DNA from 2 places in the Paenibacillus sp. FSL H8-0048 genome. Region 1 is predicted to be linked to the other one. Evidence: predicted binding sites of a transcription regulator. Region 1 holds the regulator's gene; the other holds the start of a gene.
The links. Region 1 encodes LexA, which represses DNA repair genes until DNA is damaged. Its sites were predicted from a motif close to CGAACATATGTTCG; they were not measured.

Region 1 (11,359 bases):
CACAGCGGAATTTCTTAAAGACAACATGTCAGCATTAAAGGTTTTTTCGAGTATAGATCTCTTTGTTTCATCAAAGTCCTTTATGCCCACCTGTACTTTTTGTTCTGCTAAGTCTACTAATGTGTCAGTTATTGTAACCCCATTGAAAGTAGTATCCATAAGAGAAATTAACTTATCATTAAGTTCATTTAATTCCTTTTCAGAATACTTTGCAATAAAGACATTTATTAAATGAGAGTCACCATATATATTTCTGAAATCAGATTCGTATTGATCTATATTAGTACTATTCTTTATACCTATATTAACAATTCCTCCAGACTTTTGGTCAATGAAAACAATCCCGTCTTTAGTGCGCTTATCTAGATAATCCTTAATTAGAGGCAGCTTTGTCGTTTGATGATTAATACGTTCTGTCAGACGTACTTCCTCGAGCTTTGTCATCCTAACTCCGAATTTAGAGTTAACCATTAGATTATCTTCCTTGGATTTGTTCTCAATAACTTTACTGATATCAGTGTCTAAACCGAATTGCTGTCTAAAAGAGAGTTCGTCGTTTGTGTAAGTATAAGGTTCGAAATTTGATGAAGCGCTTACATTTCCGGAGCACAAAAAAATAGTTGCGGTTAACATCAAAACAATTCTTACTTTCAGTTTCATAAGTCACCTCTAACTTTTTATTTTTTAGGAAATGAAAATAATAACTAAATTTTACTATTAAAACATGATGTTTCAATATGTATTTAGAAATTTTTTCCTTCATAATTTTAAAATGATGATAATTTTGATAAAATTTTAACAATGAGTACCAATTAACTAATTCGAGACAAAATCAGATGTTTAGGTTCTACAACAAGGAGTGCAATGCTTAGCCGAGAAGTTTACTTTCTTTCCATCGTCAATATGTACCGGGAGGTCGGATTCCAGTCGGTGGTTATATTGGTTTTCATTAGCATACAATCTAATATATACTTAACCATAATAGAAGGGAGTTAGGAGGGACGGCTTCAAACTGTATATAAAGCATGCTCATCATTACTGCGATTGCAAGGCGAAAGACAAGTATGATGAAAAATCTTACTCATAGGAGTAGCCAATGAAAATTACATATAAGGTTATCCTTGCCAAGATGCTCATCCTGGTGCTGGCCAGTTCGCAAGCAGGTGCTGAAGGGAGCGCTATTCCTGCGGAGACGAAGGAACGAATTATCGAGCAGTACAGGCTAGAATTGCTGGCTCAGACGGGTCCCAGTAGGGTTGGAATTGATTTTGAGATAAGCGGCTTGGGAGAAACTGATCTGTTTTTGTGGCTGGGCCGATTTATGGTGAATCCGGTCGGATGTATCATCTAGGAAATTCTGTAGTTGAGGGGGAAAAGAATGAATTCGCGTTATGATACGCCAAGTCATGCACGCAGAGTCCGCAGAAGATCGGGCGGTAAGTCGTTACTGGTTCTTATCCTTGTTCTGGTTGTGATGGCTGTTACGAATCCGGGGAAGGAAGCATTCAGTAAATATTCTGTAAAGAATCTGGAGAATACGCTAGATCAGGAAATAGGCGACGGAATTAGCAAGCTGGTAGCACAGCCTGTAATTGAGTCTTTAACCAAGAGGGATAATTACATTTTGTTCTCGGTATTCAGTGTACCGGATCTTAAAAATACCGATTTTTTTACCGGGGATGGCGGGGCCACAAAGAAGTATATAGGTTTGTTCAAAATCCTTTTTATCAAGCTGTAAATATGGTTTACATATTGTTCCATGACCCGGTATAATTAAATAGATGGTTGTCGGAATCTTTTATCATGGTTGTGGAACAAGGAGGAACGAAGTTGAATACGGCTTATAAAGTACTGTCCAGTGATGCTGATCTATTCGCTGCCGCACTGGCACAGGTACAGGTCTACGTCGTTCAGCTGGTTGACGGCAAACCGCATGTGATTGCTGATTATGCCGGACCTGTACAGAAATGGACACCGGAGTACATAGTACTGGCCGGAATGACTTATAGACGCGATGAATTTGAATTCCGGGTAAGGCTGAACAAAAAGTAAGCAGTTTACCTGCCCGCTGCCTTCAGCTCTAACATTACTGCCGAATCACACAAGCTTTGGAGCAATTCCTGGCATCTCTTATACTATCCAAGTGTAAAAGAGGTGTAAAGATGAGCCAAAGAGAACGTAACCGGATTCGCAGAGCCATTAATGTCCTGTTAACGCAGCGGGCTATCCTGCTCGAGAGACTGGAAGAAATCAATGAGAATCTGCGCAGAGTGCCTAGAGGTTCGCGGGCCAGAAGAGAGCTGCTGGCAGCCAGAGAATCGATCCGCGAGGCTATCCGTTTGAATACGGTGGCTATTCGTCTGTTGAGAAGTGTACTGTAGTCTGTATCCGCTCTAATTCATATGAATCGAAAGAACCCTTGGGCGCAATCTGGCGTCTCAAGGGTTTTTGTGATTTTTCTATTCCCGGATGGTAACACGGGTACCTATGGGAACGAGGGCGGCCAGGGTGAGAACGTCTGCGTTATACATGCGGATACAGCCATGGGAGACCATGTGGCCGATGGAAGCAGGATCATTGGTTCCGTGGATGCCGTAATGCGGCTTAGATAGACCCATCCAGAAGGCACCGAACGGGCCGCCCGGATTGGGCTGCTTGTTAATGATGGTGTATTCGCCTACAGGTGAGTCGGTTAACATTTTGCCGATGCCGACAGGGAAGCCTCTGGTGACAACGTCATTATCCAGCAGGTACAGCATGCGCTGAGACAGATCGACGATAATTCGATAATTGGGCATATAGATCAGCACTCCTTTGTAACAGGATATGTGCGGAGCTATGCAGCGGTTCACGGAAAAGTGGCCAAAAAGCCGAATGCGAACAAATGTTTGCATTCGGCTTTTTGGCCACTTCAGGAATACAAATGAACAGAAAACAGGCTGCTTCGCTTGGTGCGGAGCAGCCTGTTCTTAAGCGGGGAGTAAATTAGTGGATATCGCGGAATAATCCGATGACCCGTCCCAAAATCGTAACGCGGTTAAGGCGGAGAGGCTCGTACGCCGGATTCTCCGGCTGCAGCCTGATATGATCCCGTTCCTTGTAGAAGGTCTTCACAGTTGCTTCATCTTCTTCGGTCATCGCTACAACAATATCGCCATTGTCGGCAGTCTGCTGCTGGCGTACGATGACATAATCCCCGTTCATAATTCCGGCATCCACCATACTGTCACCAAGGACAGATAGCATAAATACCTTGTTATCGCCTACATAATGAGCAGGCAACGGGAAGTAATCCTCAATATTCTCTGTAGCTGTAATAGGAACACCAGCGGTAACCTTACCCACTACAGGGATGCGGGTAACGGTCTGGACGAATTGATGCACATTCTCTGAATCTTCCTGGCCGAGTAATTCAATCGCACGCGGCTTCGTAGGGTCACGGCGGATCAGGCCCTTCTTCTCAAGCCGGTCCAAGTGACCATGCACGGTAGAACTGGAGGCCAGGCCGACAGCCTCGCCAATCTCGCGGACGGACGGAGGATAACCCTTGCTGCGGACTTCATTACGTATAAATTCCAGGATCGCCAGCTGACGACTAGAAATCTTTGACATCGGTATCAACCCCATATACTATGTTTGGGAAAATTATAACATAGAACTTCCGTTCGTACAAACATAAGTTCTAAAATGAGAAAAATAAGAGAACGGAAATAAAGAGAACAATCGTTCCGAAAAAACTATTGATCGAAACACATGTTCGTGTTATATTATTTTCGAAAGCAAGAACATGTGTTTGGAGGATGATGATCATGTTAAAGTATAGTACCTACAACAGCATCTACAATAATGACGATATCAAGGTGTCCGCTCCCGGTAATCCAACTGCTCATACTAATGTAACCAAGATCAAGGAATCGGTTCTTCATAGTCTCGCTGCGCTATCATCACTATTCCGTCAGGTCAGCCTGATGAAGATGGTTCTGGTGCTGATGCTTGTTATTTCGGGATTTACTGTGGTGGGGAATGTTTTTGCCGGTTCGGTCTCTTCGCTGAAGCCGGATAAGCGGATCGTAGTCGAACGCGGAGATACCTTATGGAGTATTGCTGTAAGCAACAAACCTGAGGACATGAAGACTGCCGTATATATAGAAGGAATAATGAAGACGAATCATTTGGAGAACAGCGTCATTAAGGCCGGAGATATTCTGACTTTACCTTTATACTGAAGGAATGTGTCAGACTAATGATCGACTCGGAGAGCTTTCAGGGAGTAGACCTTGACAAGCTCTTTTTCTCATGGCAAAGTTAAAATGAATTTAGAGGGAGGGAAACGTATTGAATATTGACGAATTGGTCGCACGCATCAATGAATTGGCACGCAAAGCTAAGAACGGCGGCCTGAATGAAGAGGAACTGGCTGAACGTGCCAAGCTCCGCGAGATTTATCTGGGGAACATCCGCACTAACTTTCGGGCCCAGCTTGATACCATCGAAATTGTGGACAATCCGGAGCATGAAGAGGGCAACAACGGACTTAAGCATTAGCCGGTTGCCTTTTCATAGATAATACAGGATGACTAGGGGGAACTTACATGGCCCGTTCTTGGGAAAGAATGGTTCAACGCAACACGAAGCAAGTTAACCAGCAAAGAAAGAAGCAGGGGAAGGACTCCATTTACACTTCCAGTACTAAGACTGCTGCGAAAAGCATCGATATTTTTAAAGGCCGCAATATTGTATTCCCCGTTGTACTGATGCTGCTGGGCATCATGTTCTGGGTGGTCGGCTCAATTGACGAAGCCAAAGGAAGCGGAATTCTGGCTAACTGGCTGGGGGTAGTGCTGTACTTCCTGCTCGCTGCGCTGTTGTTCTTCCGCCGTCCGTTTCTTAAGGTTGAGCGTGCGCGTATCTCTACTATTAAATACAACCGCGAACGCTTCCTTGCTGCGGCGGATATTGAGAAAATCACTTTATCACGCAGTGTAGTAACCATTAAGTATAAGGGTAAGCGCAAGCAGTGGATTTTCTCCAAGCTGATTAACCGTTATGACACCGCTGCGATGGGGGAACGTCTGGAGCAGTTCGCGAAGAACAACAATATTGAACTTGTGCAGGAATAGGAAGACAGACCAGCATATAGGGAGTGGGAGAACTAATGCCGATTACCGCCGTACTATTTGACCTTGACGATACTCTGCTGTGGGATGACCGCAGCGTGGAAGAAGCCTTCCGTTATGCTTGTGAGGCTGCTGGAGATTCCGTTGATCCGCAGGAGCTGGAAGCTGCTGTACGCAGAGAAGCCCGTGCACTCTATGAATCCTATGAGACGTATCCGTTCACGAAGCTGATCGGTATTAACCCTTATGAAGCGCTGTGGGCGAACTTCACTGCCGGTGAACAGCCGGAGTTCCGTCAACTCGAACAGCTTGCCCCTGTCTACCGTAAGGAATCCTGGCGCCGCGGCCTCGCCGCACTCGGAGTAGAGGATGAAGCGCTGGCTGCACAGCTGGCTGACAAGTTCGCCGCTGAGCGCCGCAGCCGTCCCTATATCTATGAAGAGACGCTTCAGGTGCTGGACGAGCTGCGCGGTAAGGTGAAGCTGCTGCTGCTGACGAACGGCTGCCCGGCACTTCAGCAGGAGAAGCTGGACGGTGTGCCGGAGCTTACTCCGTATTTTGACCATGTTGTGATTTCGGGAAGCTTCGGCAAAGGGAAGCCGGACAAGGGAATCTTCGAGCACGCGCTCGGACTGTTGGATATTGCTCCAGAGCAAGGGATCATGGTGGGCGATAAGCTTACGACAGATATTCTTGGCGGATTGTCTGCCGGACTGACCACGGTTTGGATCAACCGAAATGCGAAAGCATCGGACCCGGAGATTACGCCGGATTACCAGATCAGCCATCTCTCCGAGCTTCTGCCGCTGGTAGACACCCTGTAATTGAATTCTATGAAGCCAGTATCCTATTTAGTGGGTATTGGCTTTTTTATATAGATATGACTATTCTCATATTAACAAGTGAATCATGCAGCTTCTTTAAGGCAAATTGAATAAAATGTGTATAATAAGGAGAGCAGCGATCTGACTTTCATTGTAATATAAAAATGATATGTTTCATGAATGAAGAAAAATCTACCTATGAACCGGGAGGACTTCAGATGATGAAGCCAAGGATGCGCAGGGGACTTATATGCATATTGATGGGGATAACGCTAGCCGGATGCTCGGGGAATAAGGAAGATGAGATGACGATGCAGATGCATGGTGCGGCCAATTCCTCCATGTCACCGATTAAGGTGGAGCTGAGCTGGACCCCGGAAGAAGTAACCGCAGGGACGGCAGTCAGCTTCAAGGCTGTGGTGACACAGGACGGTGAACCGGTAGATGACGCTAGAGAAGTAATGTTTGAGGTCAATGAGGCCGCAGATAAGACCAAGAAGGTTGAAATCAAGGGTGAAAGTGCCGGAGAAGGGGCTTATGTGGGGGAACATACCTTTGATGAGGCGGGCGAATTCAGCGTCACTTCACATGTGACTGCCCGGACGCAGCATTCCATGCCAAGCAAGAAACTTGTTGTAGCGCCGTAATAGAAATGAAATCAATAGAAATACAAATAATGCAGGGTGGAAAGGAAGGCTTTCCGAAATCCCTTTATTCTGCTAAAATTACTCTAATGTTTCACTGGGGGGATGGAAAGTGGCTAAATACACACTTGCTGAGAGCTTGCAGCAGCGCATATTGATACTGGATGGAGCTATGGGTACTATGATTCAACAGGTGCCGCTCACCGGCGAGGATTTCGGCGGGGATGATCTGGACGGCTGTAATGAAATGCTTGTCCTGACCCGGCCGGAGGTTATTCAGGATATTCATGAGAAATACCTGGAGGCCGGTGCGGATCTGATCGAGACGAATACCTTCGGTGCCACGTCAGTGGTGCTTGCTGAATATGATATTCAGGACCGTGCCCGGGAAATTAATCTTGCGGCCGCGAGACTTGCCCGTAATGCCGCTGATAAATATGATAGACCGCAGCGCCCGCGTTATGTGGTAGGAGCTATGGGTCCGACCACGAAAACACTCTCTGTCACCGGGGGAGTCACATTCAAGGAGCTTGTAGACAGCTATGAAGAACAGGCGGTTGCCCTGATCGACGGTAAGGTGGATGCACTGCTCCTGGAGACATCCCAGGATACCCTAAACGTGAAGGCTGGAAGCATCGGCATCCGTAACGCCTTTGAGAAGAGCGGAATTACGCTGCCGGTGATGATCTCGGGGACCATTGAGCCTATGGGGACCACGCTGGCCGGACAGAATATAGAAGCCTTCTATATTTCGCTGGAGCATCTGAAGCCGGTATCCATCGGACTGAACTGTGCTACCGGACCGGAATTCATGCGTGACCACATCCGTTCGCTGTCCGCGATCTCATCAGCAGCCGTCAGCTGCTACCCGAATGCTGGGCTGCCGGATGAGAACGGGAATTATCATGAATCCCCGGATTCCCTGGCCCGTAAGCTGGGCGGCTTCGCAGAGAAGGGCTGGCTGAACATTGCCGGCGGCTGCTGCGGAACGACTCCGGATCATATCCGGGCTATGGCTGAAGTCATGGCGGCCTACCCGCCGCGTAAGCTGGACGGCCAGCATCCTCCGGCTTTGTCGGGGATTGAGCCGGTGTATGTGGAGAGTGAGAACCGTCCATATATGGTCGGTGAACGGACCAATGTCCTCGGTTCCCGGAAGTTTAAGCGTCTAATCGTTGAGGGGAAATATGAGGAAGCTTCGGAGATTGCCCGTGCCCAGGTGAAGAGCGGTGCACAGGTTATCGATGTCTGCGTGCAGGACCCGGACCGGGATGAGACGGAAGATATCATGCGGTTCCTGGAGCTGGTCGTGAAGAAGGTCAAGGTGCCGTTGATGATCGATACGACGGACCCGAAGGTCATTGACTTAGCTTTGCAGTATTGTCAGGGCAAAGCGATCATTAACTCCATTAACCTTGAAGATGGTGAAGAGAAATTCGAGCATGTTACGCCTTTGATTCATAAATATGGAGCGGCGATTGTTGTAGGCACCATCGACGAGACCGGCCAGGCTATCCTGGCTTCAGACAAACTGGAGGTTGCCAAACGTTCCTATGATCTGCTGGTCAACAAATACGGTCTGGCTCCCGAGGATCTGATTTTCGATACCCTGGTGTTCCCTGTTGGAACCGGGGATGAGCAGTATATCGGCTCTGCGAAGGAGACGATTGACGGTATCCGTCTGATCAAGGAGGCCATGCCTGCTGTTCATACGATTCTCGGCATCAGCAATGTCTCCTTCGGTCTGCCGGAAGCCGGCCGCGAGGTGCTGAACTCGGTATTCCTGTACGAGTGCACCAAGGCCGGGCTGGATTATGCCATTGTGAATACCGAGAAGGTGGAGCGGTACGCATCGATTCCTGAAGAGGAGCGCAAGCTCGCTGAAGAGCTGATCTATAATACGAATGACGATACCTTGTCTGCGTTCGTAGCAGCTTTTAGAGGCAAAAAGGTGGAGAAGAAGGAGAAAATCTCCAATCTCTCTTTGGAGGAGCGCCTAGCTTCCTATGTGGTAGAAGGCACTAAGGAGGGTCTGATCCCTGATCTGGATGAAGCACTGAAGACCTCGGCTCCGCTGGAGATCATTAATGGACCGCTGATGGCCGGGATGTCTGAGGTTGGCCGGCTGTTCAATAACAATGAATTAATCGTGGCAGAGGTGCTCCAGAGTGCGGAGGTTATGAAGGCCTCTGTAAGCCATTTGGAGCAGTTCATGCAGAAGGATGAGACTTCGGTTAAGGGGAGAATCATGCTTGCGACCGTCAAGGGTGATGTGCATGATATCGGCAAAAACCTGGTCGAGATTATTCTCTCCAACAACGGTTATGAGATTGTCAATCTGGGGATCAAGGTTCCGCCAGAGAATATTATTGAAGCCTTCCGCAAGGAAAAGGCTGATGCCATCGGCTTGTCGGGACTGCTGGTGAAGTCCGCGCAGCAGATGGTGCTGACTGCGCAGGATCTGCGGTCCGCCGGTATTGATGTGCCGATTATGGTGGGCGGCGCAGCGCTGACCCGCAAATTCACCAAGACCCGAATCCGTCCCGAATATGACGGTCTCGTCTTATACGCGAAGGATGCCATGGACGGTCTGGATATCGCCAACCGGCTGATGAATCCGCTGGAGCGGTTGAAGATTGAGGAGGAGGTCCGCCAGGAGGCTGAGGCTGCCGTAGCTGTCGCTCCGCAAGCTCCGCTTCCCGAGCTGACCCGTGCAGTCCGCTCCAAGATCTCGGCGGATGCTCCTGTGTTCACCCCGCCTGATCTGGAGCGTCATGTCCTGCGGAATTATCCGCTGGGACATGTAATTCCTTATGTGAATATGCAGATGCTGCTCGGCCATCATCTCGGCCTGCGCGGCTCTGTAGAGGCGCAATTGGCAGCGCGTGACCCGCGTACGGTAGAATTGAAAGAGACTGTGGATGATATTCTGCATCAGGCGATGCTCGAAGGCACGATCGTACCGCATGCGATGTACCAGTTCTTCCCGGCCCAGTCCCGCGGGAATGACATTCTGATCTATGATCCGCAGGATCAGGCTAAGGTGCTGCATACCTTCACCTTCCCGCGCCAGAATGTGGAGCCGCATCTCTGCCTTGCAGACTTCCTGAAGCCAGTGGAGAGTGGAGTCATGGACTATGTGGGCTTCCTGGTGGTTACTGCGGGCCATGGCGTCCGTGAATTATCGACGGTGCTTAAGGATAAGGGAGATTATCTCCGTTCGCATGCTCTGCAGGCAGTCGCTCTTGAGGTCGCGGAAGGCCTGGCTGAACGTGTCCATCATATGATGCGCGACACCTGGGGGTTCCCGGACCCGGCAGATATGACCATGAAGCAAAGACACGGTGCACGTTACCAGGGTATCCGGGTATCCTTCGGCTACCCGGCCTGCCCGGATCTGGAGGATCAGGGGCCGTTATTCAAGCTCATGAAGCCTGAGGATATCGGCGTGCAGCTTACCGAGGGCTTCATGATGGAGCCGGAGGCTTCGGTCTCGGCGATGGTCTTTGCCCACCCGGAAGCGCAGTATTTCAATGTGGAGAAGCTCTAAGCCTTCCGCAGATTAACCGGCCGGAAGGGGCCTTGCCCCGACTTTTCGGAACCTCCCGTTACCGGGAGGTTTTTTGCTGCAAATATAAGAATGTATATGTTCACGCTATACGGCAAAGCCGTTTCCGCTTGAAAAGATGCTTTTGCAGCCAAAACAGAGTAGAATTCTTGTCATAAGAATGGTCAAGATCACAAAAAATATTAAAGACATCAGGGAGAGAGAGGAGGGGCATAATGGAAATCTATTTTCTCGGAACGAATGCCGGGGTGCCGACGCTGCAGCGCAATGTGACGTCGGTTGCACTCCGGCTGCTTGAAGAACGGCGTACCTTCTGGATGTTCGACTGCGGGGAAGGGACGCAGCATCAGGTTCTGCGCTCGCCGCTGCGGCTGGGTAAGCTGGAGAAGCTGTTTATCACCCATCTGCACGGTGATCATCTGTTTGGACTGCCCGGACTCATTTCCAGCAGGGGCTACCAGGGCGGAACTTCACCGCTTACGGTGTACGGACCTCCCGGGCTCAAGGCCTATCTGGACATATCGCTGTCCGTCAGCCAGTCCCGCATTCCATATAAGCTGGAGATTGTGGAGCACAGCGGCGGGCTGATTTTTGAGGACGAGACCTTTAAGGTGGAAGCAGGGCTGCTGGAGCACCGGATTGACAGCTATGGCTACCGGGTTACGGAGAAGGACAGCCCGGGTAACCTGAATACGGAGCTGCTGAAGAGCTATGGACTGAAGCCGGGACCGCTGTATGGCCGGTTAAAAAAAGGCGAGGATATCACTACCGATGAAGGTGTGCTGATCCGGGCGGCTGAGGTGATTCATGCGCCTAAGCGCGGACGTATCGTAGTTATTCTGGGAGATACCCGGCCTTGTGCGGGTTCACTGCCGCTGGCACAGGATGCCGATTTGATTATTCATGAGGCCACATTTGCCCATGAACTGGCGGATATGGCTTATCAATATCATCACAGCACAGCACGGCAAGCTGCGGAGCTGGCGCGGAAGGCAGGCGGGGCTGAGCTGCTGCTGACCCACTTCAGCTCGCGGTATACTTCACAGGAGGAGCTCGCTCCGCTGCTGAAGGAAGCGCAGGAGATCTTCCCGAATACACTGCTTGCAGAGGAATTCTGCACCTTTCCGGTCTACCGGAGAACCCCGGGAAATGACGCTGGGGACTGAATTATTTTCCGGGAAAGCGCAGGAAATGACAGGCCTGTGC
Region 2 (11,359 bases), 130 kb from region 1:
TGCGGAGTATGCCTTCTCGGCGATCGGCGGCGATACCAAAGATCCGGGACTGCTGCTTGAACGGATTAAGGAAGAGGTAGGACGTATTCTGGAGACGGGCTTCGCGGAGAAGGATTTCGAACGGGCCCGCAAAAAGAAAATCGGCGGCTTCCTGCGGATGCTGAATTCGCCGGAGAGCATTGCCCATGAGTTCACCCGTTACCAGTTCCGTGGAGGAGATCTGTTTGAAGTGCTTCCCCTGTATGAATCGATCACTCTGGATGAAGTGAATGCCCGGCTCCATGCCCATGTGAACTGGGAGCAGCTGGCCGTGTCGCTGGTGGTGAGTCCTTAATGATGTTACCGGGAGAGGACAGCAAACCGATTGGTGAAATGACAGTGCTCATTACCGGAGGCAGCGGGGGAATCGGCGGCGCGATCGCTGAACGTTTTGCTTCGGTGGGAATGAACATTGTGATTCATTATATGAATTCGCATGAAGCGGCTAATGATGTGGCCCGGCGCTGTCTGGCGCTGGGAGCGAAGGTTATGACCGTAGCGGCGGACATGAAAGACCGCAGTCAGCTCGTACGCATGGCCGAAAGGCTGGAGAGCAGCGGCATGATGCCGGATATCCTGGTCAATAATGCCGGGAAAGCACATTATGGCATGTTAGCCGATCTGACCGAGGAGGAGTGGGACGATATCATGGCGGTGAATCTGAAGGGTACTTTTATGTGCAGCCAGATTTTCATGCCTTATATGGTCACGCAGCGTTACGGCCGGATCATTAATGTTTCCTCCGTATGGGGGATTTCGGGCGCATCCTGTGAAGTGGCGTATTCGGCCAGCAAGGGCGGAGTGAATGCTTTTACCAAGGCGCTCGCCAAGGAGCTGGCCCCCTCCAAGGTTACTGTGAATGCTGTAGCGCCTGGAGCGGTCCACACGGCCATGCTGTCCAATCTGCAGGCGGATGAGCTGAAGATGCTGGAGGAGGAGATCCCTGCGGGGAGACTGGCTACCCCTGAAGATATATCCTCGCTTGTCTATTTTCTGGCGCTGCCTGAATCCGGTTATATTACGGGACAGGTCATCAGTCCGAACGGCGGCTGGATTACTTAATAACTTGTATGACACCAGGAATCATGAGTCTGCTCTGGAGAAATGCTCCAGCATAAGAATTTCCGGCTTGAGACATATTATAACTGTTGCTTCTAAATCTCAATATCATCACAAACCTGAGGAGGATTTAAGATGTCAACAGATTCCGTAGTGAAGAACTTTGATACCTGGAAAAGCTTTTTGGGCGACCGGGTCATTCAGGCCGAAAAAATGGGGATGAGCGACGAGACCATCACCAAGCTGGCGTTCGAAATCGGGGAATTCCTCGACAAGAAGGTCGATCCGGGCAACTATTCCAACCGGGCCATCAAAGAGCTGTGGGATGTCGGAACGGATGATGAGAAGCATACCATTGCCGGACTCATGGTCAAACTGGCGAAGAAAAACGCATAGGTACGCAGAAGAAGCTCCCCTAGCGGGAGCTTTTCTGCAATTATTACAATCGTGTCCTTGCCTTTCAATTTTTTTTTCTATATCATTAACATGACCCGTGTATCTGAAACAACATGCAGGGAAAAGGAATCTATGAGGTGCGCACAAGTGGAATATAAACAATGGTATATGGAGTATAAGATACATAAGAACAGACCCGGTCTGTTAGGCGACATCGCTTCTATGCTGGGGATGCTGGAAGTCAATATTCTGACGATTAACGGCGTAGAAGGCAAGACGCGCGGAATGCTGCTGGAAACCAGCGACGATGAGAAGATCATGCTGATGGGCGAGATGCTCAAGAAAGTTGATAATATAACGGTTACGGCACTCCGTACACCGCGGCTTGTCGACCGGCTGGCCGTCCGGCATGGACGGTATATCGACCGTGATTCGGATGACCGCAAGACCTTCCGCTTCACCCGCGATGAGCTCGGGCTGCTGGTGGATTTCCTGGGTGAGCTGTTTAAGAGGGAAGGCAATCAGGTTATAGGACTACGTGGCATGCCGCGGGTAGGCAAGACAGAATCGATTATTGCCGGCAGTGTCTGTGCGATGAAGCGCTGGACGTTTGTCTCCTCTACGCTGCTGCGCCAGACCGTCCGCAGCCAGCTCGCTGAAGACGAGATGAATCCGCATAATGTATTTATCATTGACGGGATCGTCAGCACCATCCGCTCAAACGAGAAGCATTATAACCTGCTGCAGAATGTCATGAGTATGGCAAGCACCAAGGTGATTGAGCATCCTGATATTTTTGTGCGGGAGTCCGAATTCACCTTCGATGACTTCGATATTATTATTGAGCTGCGCAACGCACCGAACGAAGAGATATTGTACGAGTCGTTTACGACAAGCTACAGTGAAGATCTTTAATATATTTCATTTAGAGCATTGCTCACACAACATTCAGGAGGTGATGGTATGTCGGAACTGGGCCGGCATTTGAAGGAGGCTCGTCTGCAAAAGGGGATGAGTCTTGATGATGTCCAGGAAGTAACAAAGATCCGTAAAAAATATTTGGAAGCCATCGAAGCAGGGGATTATAAAGTGCTTCCGGGCAGCTTTTATGTCCGGGCCTTTATCAAAACCTATGCCGAGGCGGTCGGTGTTAACCCGGATGAGCTGATGGAGGAGCATGGCAATGTGCCTGCCGCTCCCGTCGATACTACCATGGAGACCGTAATTCAGAAGCGGAGCCGAAAGCCTGAAACGGAGCGTAATGCCAAGTGGCTGCCGACCTTGCTGATGTGGACCTTCCCGGTGCTGATCCTGGTAGTCATCTACCTATATGCTTCTTCCACGATAAATGATTCGGGGCCGAAGAAAGCGGATAACGCAAGCCTGACTGAGGCAACGCAAGATCCGGCCAAGGTGAAGCCTTCACCTACGGCCGCTGGCGGGGGAGCAGTGCCCTCTGCGACAGCGGATGCGGCAGCTACAGCTGATGCAGGAGCCGCAGCTACTACTGCGCCTTCTGCAACTCCAGAGCCGTCTCCATCGGCTTCTCCGGGAGCGGTCACAGTTACTCAGGACCGTAAATCAGGCAAGACGACGATCTATAAGGTCTCCGCGCCTGCTGGAAGCCAAGTTCAGGTCGTGATTGCCTCCACCGGAGTCAGTTGGCTTGAAGTGTACAAGGGTGAGAACTCCAAGGGGGAGAAGCTCAGCTTCGGGAACACCAAGGCCGGCGATAATCTCAGCTTCACGCTGGACAGCCAAGGCATGTATATCAAGTCAGGCTATTCACCGGCTACGGCAATTTCGGTTAACGGACAGGCGATCACCGACGGCAAAACCTCCTCTCGTCTGCTGCTTGAACTGGATAACGGGACTGACGGCGCTACTGGCGGGAGTACTACCGGAGAATAGTACATCCCATGTATAGTCTTTGGCGGATTGGAGAACCTAGAAGTGTTTAACAGTTCTCTCGCCAAAGTGAGGTGTATTCTCTCATGACCGTCAGCTGGATTGTAACAGGGCTTGGCATTATTGTCAGTCTCCTGGGGTATTATTTAACACCGGGCGCCTGGGGATATGGCATTCTGGGCTTTGGACTGGCACATGTTCTGCTGGGGATTCTGGATATGTTCCGGGCTCCTGCACGCAGCAGATAATATCTAGAGGTGAGCGTCTCCCGGACAGGTTCCGGGAGGCGTGTTTTTAGGTGCAAATATAAGAATTTATATGTTCACGCTATAAATTATCCTTCTATTTCTCGCTGAAACGTTACCGTCCTTACAAAGGACGGAATGCCGTTTTCACTTGACTCTTTTCCAGTATTAGACTTAGCAGCGCCTATCTCATATAATAGGAACAGACTAATTGTAACTAAAGGATGTGGAACCATGAGTTCAGAAAGTTCATTTGATATCGTATCCAAGATGGATATGCAGGAGCTGACCAATGCGGTTCATCAGACCGAGAAGGAAATCGAGAACCGGTTTGATTTCAAGAACAGCAAGAGCAGTCTGAAGCTGGAGAAGGATGCGCTTGTCATTGCCTCTGAGGATGAATACAAGCTGAATGCAGTAATCGATATCCTCCAGACCAAGATGGTGAAGCGGGGAATCACGCTAAAGAATATGGATTTCGGCAAAGTGGAGCCGGCTTCGCTCGGCACAGTGCGCCAGCGGCTGGGACTGCGGCAAGGAATAGACCAGGAGAACGCGAAGAAGATCAATATTTTGATCCGCGATTCCAAGCTGAAGGTCAAGAGCACGATTCAGGGTGATCAGATTCGTGTGACCGGCAAGAGCCGCGACGACCTCCAGCAGATTATTCAGCTTTTACGCAAGGCTGATTTGCCGCTTGATTTACAGTTTAACAATTTAAAGTAAGATCATGTGCCCCGCAGTGTATACTTACCTTACTTGCGGGGTGCTTCATGTTTTTTTGACACTTATTTATGGCTATAATATACTAGCTAAGCAGTTTTGAAGAACATGCTGGAATAACGGATTCGTATGGACTAGGGGAGGAACCTTCAGTGAATTTACCCAACCGCATCACATTAGCGCGTATTTGCCTTATCCCAATCATGATGTTTTTTCTGCTGGTGGACTTCAGCTTCTATCCGGAACCGATACATTGGGGCTCCTTTCAGCTTTCAATTAATCACTTGGTAGCGGCAGTTATTTTTCTGCTGGCAGCCAGTACCGATGGAATTGACGGTTACATAGCCAGAAAATATAACATGGTCACCAATCTGGGTAAGCTGCTCGATCCCTTAGCGGATAAGCTGCTGGTCTCAGCCGTACTGATCTCATTGGTTGAGCTGGGAAGATGCGATTCCTGGATTGCCATTGTCATCATCAGCCGTGAGTTTGCCGTGACCGGACTGCGCCAGGTGGCACTATTGGAAGGGAAGGTAGTGGCTGCAAGCAAGTGGGGTAAGGTAAAAACAGTGATTCAGATTGTTGCCATTTCACTGCTGCTGCTTAACAACTTCCCGTTCCAGTTCGTCAGCATCCCCGTGGATGACATTGCAATCTGGGCTGCAGCCATCATTACCATTTACTCTGGCATTGATTATTTCGTGAAGAATAAGGAGCTGCTGGATTTGAACAAAGCCTGAGATGCTGAAACAGGCTAAGCCTTGCAGGATACCTACAATCAGGAGGAGAACGTCAGCTATGAAAGCAGAGATAATTGCCGTTGGAACAGAACTTTTACTTGGACAAATCGTGAACAGCAATGCCCAGTTTCTATCGGTAGAGCTGGCTGCATTAGGCATTGACGTTTATTTTCAGACCGTTGTGGGAGATAACAAAAACCGTCTGCTGGAAGCGATCCGGATTGCTCAGAGCCGGGCGGATGTTATATTATTCACCGGCGGCATCGGTCCGACCGAGGATGATCTGACCAAGGATGCGCTGGCTGCGGCGCTTGGCCGGACCCTGCACATCGACCAGCTGGCCATGGATCATGTGCAGCGCTTCTTCGATGACCGCAAGATTGTAATGACTGAGAATAACCGCAAGCAGGCGCTTGTCATTGAAGGGACGACCCCATTGTCCAATGATACCGGCCTTGCGGTAGGAATTGCTTTTGCAGAAGAGGGCAAATATTATATTGTGCTGCCGGGCCCGCCCCGGGAGATGAAGCCGATGTTCACGGATAAGGCCAAGCCATGGCTTCAGCAGCATGCACTTACTAGTGAAATGCCGCTCTACTCGAAGATGCTTAAGTTCGCCGGGATTGGCGAGTCGCTGCTGGAGGACAAGCTGATTGATCTGATCCGCAGCCAGAGCGATCCTACGATTGCCCCGTATGCCAAGGAAGGCGAAGTGACCGTGCGCATCTCTACCAAAGCGCCGTCCGAGCGGGAAGCTATGGTTAAGCTTGATGCACTTGAGAAGAAGATTGCTGCTATTCTGCCGGAGAATCTGTATGCCAACATTGATGTGCCGCTGGAGCAGCTGATTGTGGACTGGATGGCGGATGCGGGGCTGACGCTGAGTGCTGCCGAGAGCTGTACGGGCGGGCTGCTGATGGAGAGCATTACGAATATCCCGGGCAGCGCCTCCATGTTTGCCGGGGGCATCGTCTGTTATTCCAATGATATTAAGAAGAAACTGCTGAATGTGCCTTCCGCTATGCTTGAAGGCCCGGATGCCCCGGGAGCGGTGAGCCGCGAGGTGGCGGAGGTGCTGGCTGAGCAGGTGCGTATGATCGGTGACACGGACTTCGGCTTATCGGTTACCGGTGTAGCCGGTCCGGGATATTCCGAGCGTAAGCCGGTCGGACTTGTGTTCGTGGGTCTGGCTGAGCGGGGCTGCAAAACAGAGGTATATGAGCTGAATCTGAAGGGCAGCCGTGAGAACATCCGCCTGCGCACAGTCAAGGCGCTGCTGTACCGTTTGTGGCGACGGCTGGAAGAACGCAAGGTAGCCACTCCGCTGGAAGGCTCGGCCTTGCAATAACGGTTCAAGGCAGTATATAATTTAGGTATGCGGAAGAACCGTGGCTTGAGCAATCATGCTGCGGTTTTTTGTTTTATATCAGGTATAACAAATTATCCTATGATTGTTCCTGTTTACGTAAGAAGCGGAAGAGAAGCTGCCTGCTAAGTCCTTGCATCCGGAAGGAGGTTAGTATCTTACAATAAAAGGGAGTATTATCCCTGGGAGCAAAAAAAACGAATGTATGTTCTAAAAAAGACTTGGCAAGACCTTCAAAACACGTTATTATAATACTATAAACAGTGAAGGAAGTGGTCTGATTGTCAGATCGTCGTGCAGCGCTTGATATGGCGCTTCGTCAAATAGAAAAACAATTCGGTAAAGGTTCGGTAATGAAACTGGGAGAATCCACTCACATGAAAGTGGAAGTTGTACCTAGCGGATCTTTGGCACTTGATATTGCACTAGGTATTGGCGGACTTCCCAAAGGACGTATTATTGAAGTATATGGACCGGAATCTTCCGGTAAGACGACGGTTGCCCTTCATGCGATTGCTGAAGTACAGAAGCAGGGCGGACAAGCTGCCTTCATCGATGCTGAGCATGCGCTTGATCCTAAGTATGCTAAGGCGCTTGGTGTTAACATTGATGAACTGCTGCTGTCCCAGCCTGATACAGGTGAACAGGCCCTGGAAATCGCTGAAGCGCTTGTACGCAGTGGAGCAGTAGACATCATTGTAGTTGACTCTGTAGCAGCACTGGTACCAAAGGCAGAAATTGAAGGCGACATGGGTGATTCCCACGTAGGCTTGCAGGCCCGTCTGATGTCTCAGGCATTGCGGAAGCTGTCAGGTGCCATCAACAAATCCAATACCATTGCGATCTTCATTAACCAGCTTCGTGAGAAGATCGGCGTAATGTTCGGTAACCCTGAGACCACTCCGGGTGGACGCGCTCTGAAATTCTACTCCTCGGTCCGTCTGGATGTGCGCCGGGTAGAGAGCATCAAGATGGGTAACGATGTCGTGGGTAACCGCACGAAGATCAAGGTTGTGAAGAACAAGGTAGCGCCTCCGTTCAAGCAAGCGGATGTAGATATCATGTACGGCGAAGGAATCTCCAGAGAAGGAAGCCTTGTGGATATCGGTACAGAGATGGATATCGTTAACAAGAGCGGTGCCTGGTATTCCTATGAAGGCGAACGTCTGGGTCAAGGACGTGAGAATTCCAAGCAGTTCCTGAAGGAACATCAGGATATTGCCCTGCTGATCGAGAATAAGATCCGTGAGGCCAGCAACCTGACAACTCTGGTTGAGGCGCCATCTGAAGCAGATGTGGCTGCGGAGCAAGAGGAAGAAGAAAAGCTGTTGCTTGAGATCGAGTAATTAACTACTCGTCTACTTCTAATTGAATAATGAAGTCAAGATGGATAGGCGCCCTGTGAGGATATAACAGGGTGCCTTTTCGCAAGTGATCAATAATAAGCGTAAAGGATATTAGTAAAAAGCTTCTATATTATTTCCAGCTTAACGAGGTGATTGGCAGGATGGTTATACAATTGGATGAGGAATTCGAAGAACAGGATGAGCAGGTGCTGGCGGATTTCCCGGCAGATCAAGAACTGGTAATTACACGGGTAGAGCGGATCAAGAAGTCTAACTATCGTTATCTGATTCATTTCGGAGACTACAACATGACTGTACATGAAGATGTCATGATTAAATACCGTATGATTACCGGGAGTACTTTTGTCAAAGCGGATCTGGAGAATATTGTTGCCGCAGACGAGCGCCAGCGGGCATATGTGGAGGGGCTTAGGTATCTGGAGCGCAAGCCCAGAACCGCACAGGAGATGGCCCGCCGTTTAAGGGAGAAGGAAATAGGGGAGACTGTTATTTCCGAAGTTCTGCTCCGTCTGCAGGAGGAACGTCTGCTGGATGATCCCTTGTACGCCAAGCAGTGGGCGGAGCAGCGGATTGTGAACCAGCGTAAGGGCAAGATGTGGATCAGGCAGGAGCTGCGGGAGAAGGGCATTGATAAGTCGCTGATTGCGGAAGCACTGGATGAGATCACACCCGAGCAGGAGCTGGATAGCGCGCTGCAGACCGGACGGAAGAAGTGGAATACGATCCGGGGAGATGTGAACGACAAACGCCGGAAGACAGGGGCGTTCCTGATGCGCCGGGGATTCTCAGGGGAAATGGTGCGCCAGGTGATCGGGATTTTGCGGGATGAGCAGGATTCTGAGGGGGAAGAAGAGGAGTTTTACTTCCCGGATTGATTCTCTTGACTTTAATGCGGTTATCGACTCTCTTGACAAGGTCTTTTTATAAATAATAAAATATAACATGAATCGGCATAAACTAAGAATCCTTTTTCCTTCCCAAAAAGCAGACTCTTATGTTCCGGTTCGCGTACAACTCATATGAAATGTAATCGCCGGATAAGGCGGGCAATGTGCATGTGCAGCATGTGCAGTATGGCAATCGGTGTATTACCGGTTTTTTGTATGGTGATGAACGGATAGTTTAACAACTGCACAAATACCCAAGGGACGCACCTTGGAGGATATCAACGAGGAGGTGAACAGATGGAACCATTGATCTGGGTCATTATCGTTCTCGTTGTAGCTGCAGCATTCTTTGGATTCGGTTATTTTATTCGTAAATCCCTTGCAGAAGCTAAGATTTCCAGCGCAGAGAAAGAAGCCGTAGTCATCGTGGAGAACGCGAAGAAAGAGGCGGAGGCGCTGAAGAAGGAAACGGTACTCGAAGCTAAGGACGAAGTTCATAGAATCCGTACCGAAGCTGAGAAAGAAACTCGTGAACGTCGGAATGAAATCCAACGGCAAGAGCGACGTTTGCTGCAAAAGGAAGAATCGCTGGATAAAAAAATGGAATCGCTTGAACGAAAAGAAGAACAAGTAGCTAACAAAGAGAAACGAATTGATGAAACCCAACAGCAAATTGATGTGATTTACAAGAATCAGGTTACTGAACTGGAGCGTATCTCCAATCTGAGCATCGATGATGCCAGAAGTATCATTCTCAGCAATGTAGAACAGGAAGTTCGCCATGAAACTGCTCAGATGATCAAGGAAATCGAACAGCAGGCTAAGGAAGAAGCGGACAAGAAAGCCCGTGAGATTATCACCTTGGCGATTCAACGCTGTGCGGCTGATCATGTGGCGGAAACTACGGTATCTGTCGTTACCTTGCCGAATGAAGAGATGAAGGGCCGGATTATCGGTCGTGAAGGCCGGAATATCCGTGCGCTGGAGACTCTGACCGGGATTGATCTTATTATTGATGATACGCCGGAAGCGGTTATTCTGTCAGGATTTGATCCGATCCGCCGCGAAGTGGCCCGTACGGCACTCGAGAAGCTGGTGGCAGACGGACGTATCCATCCTGCACGTATTGAAGAAATGGTGGAGAAATCCCGCAAAGAAGTGGATGAACGGATTCGCGAATACGGTGAACAAGCTACCTTCGAGGTTGGCGTTCACGGTCTGCACCCGGATCTGATCAAAATTCTGGGCCGCCTGAAATTCCGCACGAGCTACGGTCAAAACGTACTGAAGCACTCCATGGAGGTTGCTTATTTGACTGGACTTATGGCCGGTGAGCTTGGGGAAGACATCGTGCTTGCAAAACGTGCCGGACTGCTGCATGATATCGGCAAAGCGCTTGATCATGAAGTGGAAGGTTCGCATGTTGAAATCGGCGTCGAACTGGCGAAGAAGTACAAGGAACATCCGGTGGTTATCAACAGTATCGCGTCCCATCATGGAGATTGCGAGGCTACCTCGGTTATTGCTATGCTGGTTGGAGCTGCTGACGCTTTGTCGGCTGCCCGTCCGGGTGCACGCCGTGAGACCCTGGAAACGTACATCAAACGTCTGGAGAAGCTGGAGGAAATTTCGGAGTCCTTCGAGGGTGTCGAGAAATCCTATGCCATTCAGGCGGGCCGCGAGGTTCGCGTAATGGTACAGCCTGAGAAGATTGATGATGCCGAAAGCTTCCGTCTGGCCCGCGATATTACGAAGATGATTGAGAGTGAGCTGGATTATCCGGGTCATATCAAGGTTACGGTAATCCGCGAGACACGCGCTGTAGAATATGCGAAATAAATAAGGAAATCGGCCCCCTTTCGGGGCCTTTTTTCTTGCGTGAAAGCCGTGAGCTGTTGGTATATCCATTCACACTGGAGCCTGCTGAACAATCTAATATGCTCTATCCTGCGCCACAAGCGGCGTTGAGTTTGGAATGAAGCAGAATAGGTGAAATTATACTTAAGCAGCGATTTATGGTGGGCAGAGCATACACAAACCAAAAATTTAGGAGGAGAAGATTATTAAAGTTTTATTTATCGGAGACATTGTAGGCAACACAGGCAGAAAAGCGCTGCGTGAAATGCTGCCTTCCCTGAAAAGCAAATATCAGCCGCATATCATTATTGCCAATGGTGAGAATGCCGCTGCCGGCAGAGGGATCACCGCTGCTATCGCTAACGAATTCTTTAACTGGGGTATCCACGGTATTACGATGGGCAATCACACCTGGGACAACAAGGATATCTTCGAGTTCATCGACGACGAGCCGCGGATCATCCGTCCGGCTAACTTTCCGCCGGGGACACCGGGCCGGGGATATACCGTTGTTAAGGGGAACGGTAAGCAGCTGGCGATTGTGAATCTGCAGGGCCGTACCTTTCTTCCGGCGATCGATGATCCGTTCCGGGTAGGCGAGGAGATTGTGGAGGAACTGCGCAGAGAGCATAAGTGCATTCTGGTGGATTTCCATGCAGAAGCAACCTCAGAGAAAATAGCGATGGGTTATTTTATGGATGGACTGGCTTCGATTGTGGTCGGTACACATACTCATGTGCAGAGCAATGATGATGTGATCCTGCCTGGAGGG

Region 2: the regulator LexA is predicted to act here: its motif matches at 6,675-6,688, upstream of recA (recombinase RecA).

The regions. Positions count from the first base shown of each region.
Region 1 covers NZ_JBBODF010000001.1:372,016-383,374, forward strand. Annotated here, with positions in the region: gene NSU18_RS01750 (S1 family peptidase) at 1-660, opposite strand, end outside; gene NSU18_RS01755 (hypothetical protein) at 1,097-1,351, shown strand; gene NSU18_RS01760 (DUF4359 domain-containing protein) at 1,379-1,738, shown strand; gene NSU18_RS01765 (hypothetical protein) at 1,831-2,052, shown strand; gene NSU18_RS01770 (hypothetical protein) at 2,163-2,381, shown strand; gene NSU18_RS01775 (L,D-transpeptidase) at 2,460-2,798, opposite strand; gene lexA (transcriptional repressor LexA) at 2,986-3,612, opposite strand; gene NSU18_RS01785 (LysM peptidoglycan-binding domain-containing protein) at 3,810-4,226, shown strand; gene NSU18_RS01790 (DUF896 domain-containing protein) at 4,336-4,545, shown strand; gene NSU18_RS01795 (hypothetical protein) at 4,593-5,120, shown strand; gene NSU18_RS01800 (HAD family hydrolase) at 5,156-5,941, shown strand; gene NSU18_RS01805 (FixH family protein) at 6,202-6,588, shown strand; gene metH (methionine synthase) at 6,758-10,135, shown strand; gene rnz (ribonuclease Z) at 10,369-11,319, shown strand.
Region 2 covers NZ_JBBODF010000001.1:239,597-250,955, forward strand. Annotated here, with positions in the region: gene yfmH (EF-P 5-aminopentanol modification-associated protein YfmH) at 1-334, shown strand, start outside; gene ymfI (elongation factor P 5-aminopentanone reductase) at 334-1,101, shown strand; gene NSU18_RS01155 (DUF3243 domain-containing protein) at 1,234-1,494, shown strand; gene NSU18_RS01160 (DUF3388 domain-containing protein) at 1,642-2,409, shown strand; gene NSU18_RS01165 (RodZ domain-containing protein) at 2,458-3,405, shown strand; gene NSU18_RS01170 (hypothetical protein) at 3,489-3,650, shown strand; gene NSU18_RS01175 (YajQ family cyclic di-GMP-binding protein) at 3,882-4,373, shown strand; gene pgsA (CDP-diacylglycerol--glycerol-3-phosphate 3-phosphatidyltransferase) at 4,523-5,110, shown strand; gene NSU18_RS01185 (competence/damage-inducible protein A) at 5,169-6,458, shown strand; gene recA (recombinase RecA) at 6,758-7,822, shown strand; gene NSU18_RS01195 (regulatory protein RecX) at 7,984-8,718, shown strand; gene rny (ribonuclease Y) at 9,028-10,569, shown strand; gene NSU18_RS01205 (TIGR00282 family metallophosphoesterase) at 10,793-11,359, shown strand, end outside.